2 regions of the Streptomyces sp. NPDC091371 genome follow, and region 1 is predicted to be linked to the other one. Evidence: riboswitches for the same ligand, from Rfam matches in the RefSeq annotation. Region 1 holds a riboswitch; the other holds the start of a gene.

Region 1 (4,179 bases):
ACCGCCCGCAGCACGGGCAGCATGGTCCGCACGACGAACGGCACGCCGACGAGGGCCTGCGCGAGCGGCACCAGGATCCACGAGGTCCGCAGGTCCAGCGGCGGCTCGTCCAGGGTGATGAGGAAGCCGAAGCCCACCGTCACGGCGGACACCCCGAGCGGCAGCATCAGGAGCGCGTCGAAGCCGCGCACGAAGCGGCCGCCGCGCCGGGTCAGTGCCGCGGCCGCGAGCCCCCCGATGACCAGGGCGATCGCGGTGGCGGCGAGCGCGTACTGGAGGGAGTTCCAGATCGCCTCCAGCGGCGGCACCAGGAACGTTCCGCCGCCCGCGCCGACCTCCTGGAGCGCCCGGTAGAAGCCGAAGCCGTATCCGCCGGGCGCGTCGAAGGAGCGTTCCACCAGCACGGCGAGCGGCGCCACGATGAGCAGCGCCACGGTCAGCAGCACCCCGCCCAGCAGCGCGCGCTGCGCCCAGCCGCGCGGCCGGTGCGTGGTGCGGCCCGGGTCGACGAGCCGCAGCGCGGTCTCGCGCTTGCGCACCGTCCAGGCGTGCACGGCGAGGATCCCGCCGATCGCGGCGAACTGGACCATCGTCAGTACGGCGGCCGTCGACAGGTCCAGGAGCTGCGCGGTCTGCCGGTAGACCTCCACCTCCAGGGTGGAGTACGAGGGCCCGCCGAGGATGAGCACGACGCCGAAGGAGCTGAAGGTGAACAGGAACACCATCAGCGAGGCGGCGGCCACCGCCGGGGCCAGCGCCGGCAGCGTCACCCGCCGCCAGGCGGTGAACCGTCCGGCGCCCAGCACCCGGGCGGCCTCCTCCTGACGCGGATCCAGCTGGGCCCAGAGCCCGCCGACCGTGCGGACGACGACGGCGTAGTTGAAGAAGACGTGCGCGAGCAGGATCGCCCAGACGGTGGTGTCGAGCCGGACCCCCACCGTTTCGTCCAGCAGCCCGCCGCGGCCGACGAGGGAGAGGAAGGCGGTGCCGACGACCACGGTCGGCAGCACGAAGGGGACCGTCACCACGGCGCGCAGGAGCTGCTTGCCGGGGAACTCGAAGCGCGCGAACACGTACGCGGCGGGGAGCGCGATCAGCAGCGTGAGCGCGGTGGAGGCGAACGCCTGCCAGGTGGTGAACCAGAGCACCTCGGCGATGTCGGGCCGGGTGATCACCTCGCCGATCCGGCCGAGCTGCCAGCCGGCGTCGGTCTTGAGACCGCGCCCGACGATGGCGGCGACGGGGTAGGCGAAGAACAGCCCGAAGAAGGCGAGGGGCACGGCCATCAGCGCGAACCGCACGGCCGTGGCCCGGCCGGACTCCCGGCCGGGCTCCCGGATGGTTCCGCGGCCGGACGCACGGCCGGACCCGCGGGTGGCGGGGACCGGCGCGGCGCCCCCCGACGCCGCGTCCGGACCCTTCGTACCGCTTACTTCACGACGAGCGCGGTCCATGCCGAGACCCACTGCTCACGGTTCTTGGCGATGGTCTGCGGAGCCACGTTCTCGGGCTTCTCGACCACCACGCCGTGCTTGGTGAACAGCTCCGGCAGGGAAGCGTTCTTCGTCACCGGGTTCACGAACATCTGGAGCGGCATGTCCTCCTGGAACTTCTTGCTGATCAGGAAGTCCACGAGCGCCTTGCCGCCCTCAGCGTTCTTCGCTCCCTTCAGCAGACCCGCGAACTCGATCTGGCGGAAGCAGGTGCCCGTCGCGACGCCCGTGGGGGCCTCGGCCGGCTGCGGCTCGCCGTACAGCACCTCGACCGGGGGGCTGGAGGCGTAGGAGACGACCAGCGGGCGGTCGCCCTTGGCCTTCTTGCCGCCGGCGGAGCCGGAGAAGCGCTCGTTGTAGGCCTGCTCCCAGCCGTCGACGACCTCGACGCCGTTGGCCTTCAGCTTGGTCCAGTAGTCCTTCCAGCCGTCCTCGCCGTACTTGCCGACGGAGGCGAGCAGGAAGCCGAGGCCGGGCGAGGAGGTCGCGGCGTTCTCGGTGACCAGCAGGTTCTTGTACTCCGGCTTGACCAGGTCGTCCAGCGTCTGCGGCGGGGCGATCTTCTTGTCGGCGAAGTACGCCTTGTCGTAGTTGACGCAGATGTCGCCGGAGTCGGTCGGGGTGACCCGGTGCTCCTTGTCGAGGACGTACTCCGGCTTCACCTCGGCCAGGCCCTTGGCCTCGTACGGGGTGAAGATGCCGTTGTCGAGGGCGCGCGAGAGCAGGGTGTTGTCCACACCGAAGAAGACGTCGCCGCGCGGGGAGCCCTTGGTGAGGATCTCCTGGTTCAGCGCCGCGCCCGCGTCGCCGGACTTCAGGACCTTGACCGTGTAGCCGCTCTCCTGCTCGAACTCCTTGAGGACCGCTTCGGTCACGTTGAAGGAGTCGTGGGAGACGAGCGTGACGGTCTTGGGCTTCGCGCTCTCGCTCGCGCCCGCGGTCTTGTCCTTGGCGCCGCCGCCGCAGGCGCTGAGCGTGGTGACGCCCAGCGCGGCCGCGAGCGCGGCGCCCGCGATCTTCTTGGTGGTGCTCACTGGTGATTCCTCCTGGGATGACCAGGAGAAGACGCGGCCCTGCCCGGCGCTCTGTGGGAGCGGACGCCGGGCAGGGCGCAACAGCTTGAGTGGTGACCGAACTTCCTACCCCGAATGACCGGGGCGAGGTTCAGAGGGTCTGCGGATGACGGTGTCCGCACTCTCAGCGCTGTGGCGCTCCCCTGTCGGAATATGAAATTGGTTCGGCCACAGGGTACCCCGTGGCCGAATCACGACGAACAAAACCGGAACCTAACGCTCCGATGCGGCGAGCTGGCCGCACGCGCCGTCGATCTCCTGGCCGCGGGTGTCCCGTACGGTCACGGGCACGCCGTGCCGGGCGATGGCCTCCACGAAGGCCTTCTCGTCCTCGGGGCGCGAGGCGGTCCACTTGGAGCCGGGCGTCGGGTTCAGCGGGATCAGGTTGACGTGGACGCGCTTGCCCTTGAGCAGGCGGCCGAGCAGGTCGCCGCGCCAGGCCTGGTCGTTGATGTCGCGGATCAGGGCGTACTCGATGGAGATGCGGCGGCCCGACTTCTCGGCGTACTCCCAGGCCGCGTCGAGGACCTCGCGGACCTTCCAGCGGGTGTTCACCGGCACCAGGGTGTCGCGCAGCTCGTCGTCCGGCGCGTGCAGCGAGACGGCGAGGCGGCACTTGAAGCCCTCGTCGGCGAACCGCAGCATGGCCGGGACCAGGCCGACGGTGGAGACGGTGATGCCGCGCTGCGACAGGCCGAGGCCGTCGGGCTCCGGGTCGGTGAGCCGGCGGATGGCGCCGACGACCCGCTTGTAGTTGGCCAGCGGCTCGCCCATGCCCATGAAGACGATGTTCGACAGCCGGGCCGGTCCGCCGGGGACATCACCGTCGCGCAGGGCGCGCATGCCGTCGACGATCTGGTGCACGATCTCGGCGGTGGACAGGTTGCGGTCGAGACCGGCCTGGCCGGTGGCGCAGAACGGGCAGTTCATGCCGCAGCCGGCCTGCGAGGAGATGCACATGGTGACCCGGTCGGGGTAGCGCATCAGCACGGACTCGACGAGCGTGCCGTCGTGCAGCTTCCACAGGGTCTTGCGGGTGGTGTCGTCGTCGCAGCTGATGTGCCGCACGACGTTCATCAGCTCGGGCAGCAGCTCCTGCTGGAGCTTCTCGCGGGAGGCGGCCGGGATGTCGGTCCACTCGGCCGGGTCGTGCGCGTACCGGGCGAAGTAGTGCTGGGAGAGCTGCTTGGCCCGGAAGGGCTTCTCGCCGATCGCGGCCACGGCCTCGCGGCGCTCGGCGGGGCTGAGGTCGGCGAGGTGCCGCGGTGGCTTCTTGGCGCCTCGGGGCGCGACGAAGGTGAGCTCTCCCGGAACGGGGCGGGCCATGATCGGATACTCCTCGATGGGGCGAGGTCCGGGCGCGCGACTCCGCCGGTGCGGAGCGGACTGCGGCTCGACTGGAGCCTGGAAGACCTCTCACGGGCCGTCCCCGCAGTCGCGGAGAACGGCAAAGGCGCGCCACTCGCGAGTGGCGCGCCTTTTAGGATAACCCGCTCCGCGGGGGCCGACCGGTGCCGACGGGTTCCGCGGCTCGGTCAGCCCGTGCCCACGAACGCGGCCAGCAGCAGCCACACCACCGGGGCGGTCGGCAGGAGGGAGTCCAGCCGGTCCAT
Region 2 (4,179 bases), on a different contig from region 1:
CGTGCGAGGCGTGCCGTCAGGACGGCCTCGCCCGCAGTGAAGCAGCCGGCCGTGTTGGGCAGGACCGCGATGTCGAGCTTCGAGAGGACCGAGAGGACGGAGCCCTGGACCGTGGGGTCCAGGCGGCGCATCGCGACCGTGGTGAGCTCCGTGCCGGACGCGACCAGGGCGCGTTCGAGCACGTCCAGGCTGGGGGCGCCGCCCGTGCCCATGATCAGGCGGGAGGAGAAGGTGCGGCCGCCGAGGGTGAGGAGGTCGTCTGCCATGGTGCGTCAGCCTCCCTGGACCGCGGTCAGGATTTCGATCCGGTCGCCGTCGCCCAGCGCCGTGGCCGGCCACTGCCCGCGCGGGACCACGGTCTCGTTGAGCGCGGCGGCGACGCCGGAGGGGGCGGTGGTGAGGGTGGCGACCACCGCGTCGAGGGTGGTGCCGGCCGCGACCTCGCGCGGCTCGCCGTTGACGGAGATGGTCATGCGTACGACTCCTGACGTGCGGGGGAGAACCGGCGGGGGGTGAAGGGGCGCGCGATCGGCGGTAGTTCGCCGGTCGTCAGCAGCTCCGCCATCACGTCGCCGGTGAGGGGGGTGAGGAGCACCCCGTTGCGGTAGTGGCCGGTGGCCAGGTGGAGGCCCGGCAGCTCGGTCGGACCGAGCAGGGGGGCGTTGTCGGGCGAGCCGGGGCGCAGGCCGGCGCGGGTTTCCACCAGGGGGAGTTCGGTGATGCCGGGCACCAGCTCGTGGGCGTCGCGGAGGAGTTCGTAGACCCCGCCGGCGGTGACGGTGGTGTCCCAGCCGAGTTCTTCGCTGGTGGCGCCGAGGACGAGTTCGCCGTTCTCGCGCGGCACCAGGTAGACGTGGCTGCCGCGTACGACGGCCCGTACGGTCCGCGACAGGAACGGCCCGTAGGCGGGCGGTACGGACAGCCGCAGGACCTGGCCCTTCACCGGCCGGACCGGGACCGCCGCCTCGGGCGGTACGCCGGGCAGCTTGCAGCTCAGCGAGCCGGCCGCCAGGACCACCTGCCGCGCGCGCAGCTCCGTACCGTCGTCGAGTACGGCGCCGGCCGCGCGGTCGGCGGTGACCACGAGCCGTTCCGCGTTCGCCCGGTGGATGATCACCCCGGCCCGCTCGCAGGCGGCCAGCAGGGCGGCCGCCAGGCGGCGCGGGTCGACCTGGTGGTCGCCGTCGACGCGCAGGCCGCCGCGTACGCCCGGGGCCAGCATGGGCTCCAGGCGGCGGCACTCGCGGCCGGTCAGCCACTCGGACTCCAGGCCGCAGCGGCGCTGCAGGGCGTGCAGCTCGCGCAGGTGCAGCCGGTCGTCGGCGTCGAGGGCGACGGCGAGGGTGCCGCAGGCGCGGTAGCCGATGTCGATGCCGCCGCTGGCTTCGGCGAGCTCGGCGGCGAACTCCGGATAGCGCTCGGCGGAGGCGAGGCCGAGGCCGAGGAGGGCTTCCTCGCCGTAGTGCAGCTCCGTGACGGGGGCGAGCATGCCGGCCGCGACCTGGGCGGCGCCGCCGCCGGGGGCCGGGTCGGCGAGTACGGTGCGCAGGCCGCGGGCGGCGGCCCGCCAGGCGGTGACCAGGCCGATGATTCCGCCGCCGATGACGAGGACGTCGGATCCGTTGGCGGATCCCTTGGCGGATCCCTTGGCGGATCCGGTTCCCGGTCCCGTTCGAGATGAGTGCATGGGCGTCCAGCCCCTCCCTTCGCCGGCATGACCCGGATCAGGTTCGTACGGTCGGAGGCCGTCCAGCCTCCCTCTCAGCCCGGTGCGCCGGACTCCCGCGATAGGTACGGTGGCCAGACTAACCCGGCCGCGGACGGCGGGTAAGGCGGCACCTATTCCTGACGGACCGTCAGGTGATTAGGGTGGCCGGGTGAGCGAGCAGACGGATAAGAATCAGAGCGGCGTCGTGATCGTCGGCGCCGGAATGGCCGGTGTGCAGACCGCGGTCGCCCTGCGGGAGCAGGGCTTCGCCGGCCCCGTGACCCTGCTGGGTGCCGAACCGCACCAGCCCTACGACCGGCCCCCGCTGTCCAAGGCGGTGCTGCTCGGCAAGGCCGAGGACTCCGCCTTCGACGTGGACTTCGAGGGGCTCGGCATCGAGCTCAGGCTCGGCACCGAGGTCACCGGGCTACGGGCCGCCGAGCGCGAGCTGGACACCGAGGCGGGCCCGGTCCCGTACGAGACCCTCGTGCTGGCCACCGGAGCCGAACCGCTGACCCTGCCGGGGACCGAGGGCGTCGCGGGCGTGCACCTGCTGCGCACCCTCGACGACGCGGCCCGGCTGCGCCCGGTCCTGGCGGCGGCCCCTTCGGTCGTGGTCGTGGGGGCGGGCTGGATCGGCGCCGAGTTCGCCACCGCGGCCCGGGAGGCGGGATGCGCGGTGACCGTGGTCGAAGCCGCCGACCGGGTGCTGGCGGGGGCGCTGCCGGAGGAGGTCGCCGCGCCGATGGGGCGCTGGTACGCGGAGGCCGGGGCCGAGCTGGTCACCGGCGCGAAGGTCGCGGGGGTCGAGGCGGGGCAGGTGCTGCTCGCGGACGGCCGCGTGCTGCCGGCGGGCGCGGTGGTGGTGGGCATCGGGGCCAGGCCGGCCACGGGGTGGCTGGCCGGGAGCGGGGTCGAGCTCGGGCCGGACGGATCGGTCACCGCCGACGCGTACCTGCGTACGTCCGTTCCCGGGGTGTACGCGGTCGGCGACTGCGCGTCCTTCCCCTCGGGGAGGTACGGGACGCGGCTGCTGGTGCACCACTGGGACAACGCGCTGCAGGGGCCGAGGGCGGTCGCGGCGAACATCCTGGCGGGAGCCGGGGAGGAGCCGGCCGAGGTCTACGACCCGGTTCCGTACTTCTGGTCGGAGCAGTTCGGGCGTTTCGTGCAGTACGCCGGGCATCACGGCGGGGCGGACGAGATGCTCTGGCGGGGGGATCCGGACGGGGCGGCGTGGTCGGTGTGCTGGCTGCGGGGCGGGGTGCTGGTGGCCGTGCTGGCGGTCGGGCGGCCGCGGGATCTGGCGCAGGGGCGGCGGTTGATCGAGACGGGGGTTCCCGTCGACCCCGCCAAGGCGTCCGACCCTGCGGTTCCGCTGAAGTCGGCCGTGGCGTAGCCGCCGGTCGGTCAGGGGGCGAGGTCGGGGGGCCGCTGCGCGGAGCTGTCCCCTACCCGCCCTTCCACCGTTCCCCGGGCCCTGCCCGGAGCCCGCGCCTCAAACGCCGGCGGGGCTTGAAGATCGGGGCTCCGCCCCGGACCCCGCTCCTCAAACGCCGGAGGGGCTGGATGTGGCGGCGCGACCCGGACGGGTTGGCTCAGGTACCGGCGGCGGAGCCGAGATGGCAGGCTTGGGGCTGTGACCGAGATTGACGTAAAGATCGATGCCCTTGTCCCCTCGTGGCTGTACCTCCCCGACATCGCGGAGATGCTCGACATCGAGGTGACCCGGGTCCGCCAGATGGTCAAGGAAGGTCAGCTGGTCGCCGTACGCCGCGGCGAGAACCGCTCCCTCCAGGTGCCCGCCCCGTTCATCGACGGGGACAAGGTCGTCAAGGGCCTGGTCGGCCTGCTGACCGTGCTCCGCGACGACGGCTTCTCCGACGAGGAGATCCTGGAGTGGATGTTCACTCCGGACCCGACCCTGCCCGGCACCCCCGCGCAGGCCTTGAGCGAGAATCGCGGCACGGAGGTGAAGCGCCGCGCTCAGGCGCTCGCCCTCTGACCTGATCCGATCCGCATTCCGCTCCACCGCGGTGTACGGGCGCACGTGCCCGTACACCGCCTCCATCCCCGGGGGTACACCCATGCAGCAGCTGTCCGACGCCCGGCTCTACCTGTGCACGGACGCCCGCAAGAAGCAGGGTGACCTTCCCGAGTTCCTGGACGCCGTGCTGGCCGGCGGCGTGGACATCGTCCAGCTCCGGGACAAGGGCATGGAAGCCGGGGAAGAGCTCGAGCACCTCCAGGTGTTCGCCGAGGCCGCCCGGCGGCACGGCAAGCTGCTCGCCGTGAACGACCGTGCCGACGTCGCCCACGCCATCGGCTCCGACGTGCTGCACCTCGGTCAGGGCGACATCCCCGTCCCCGCCGCGCGGGCCATCCTCGGCGAGAACGTCCTGATCGGCCGCTCCTGCCACGCGGAGGCCGAGGTAGACGCGGCCGCCGCCGAGCCCGGCGTGGACTACTTC

Evidence for each region. A riboswitch is a leader RNA that binds a small molecule or an ion and turns the genes downstream of it on or off. The one in region 1 is predicted to bind thiamine pyrophosphate.
Region 2: it holds a riboswitch for thiamine pyrophosphate, as region 1 does, so the genes downstream of both, thiO (glycine oxidase ThiO) here and AB0O21_RS26155 (thiamine ABC transporter substrate-binding protein) in region 1, are expected to answer to the same signal.

The regions. Positions count from the first base shown of each region.
Region 1 is NZ_JBFBFP010000028.1:7,489-11,667, reverse strand. It holds gene AB0O21_RS26160 (iron ABC transporter permease) at 1-1,286, opposite strand, end outside; gene AB0O21_RS26155 (thiamine ABC transporter substrate-binding protein) at 1,430-2,527, opposite strand; TPP riboswitch at 2,612-2,721, opposite strand; gene rlmN (23S rRNA (adenine(2503)-C(2))-methyltransferase RlmN) at 2,780-3,892, opposite strand; gene AB0O21_RS26145 (phosphatidate cytidylyltransferase) at 4,102-4,179, opposite strand, start outside.
Region 2 is NZ_JBFBFP010000057.1:39,596-43,774, reverse strand. It holds gene AB0O21_RS36075 (thiazole synthase) at 1-266, opposite strand, end outside; gene thiS (sulfur carrier protein ThiS) at 273-473, opposite strand; gene thiO (glycine oxidase ThiO) at 470-1,687, opposite strand; TPP riboswitch at 1,685-1,796, opposite strand; gene AB0O21_RS36060 (FAD-dependent oxidoreductase) at 1,878-3,107, shown strand; gene AB0O21_RS36055 (Rv2175c family DNA-binding protein) at 3,348-3,713, shown strand; gene thiE (thiamine phosphate synthase) at 3,796-4,179, shown strand, end outside.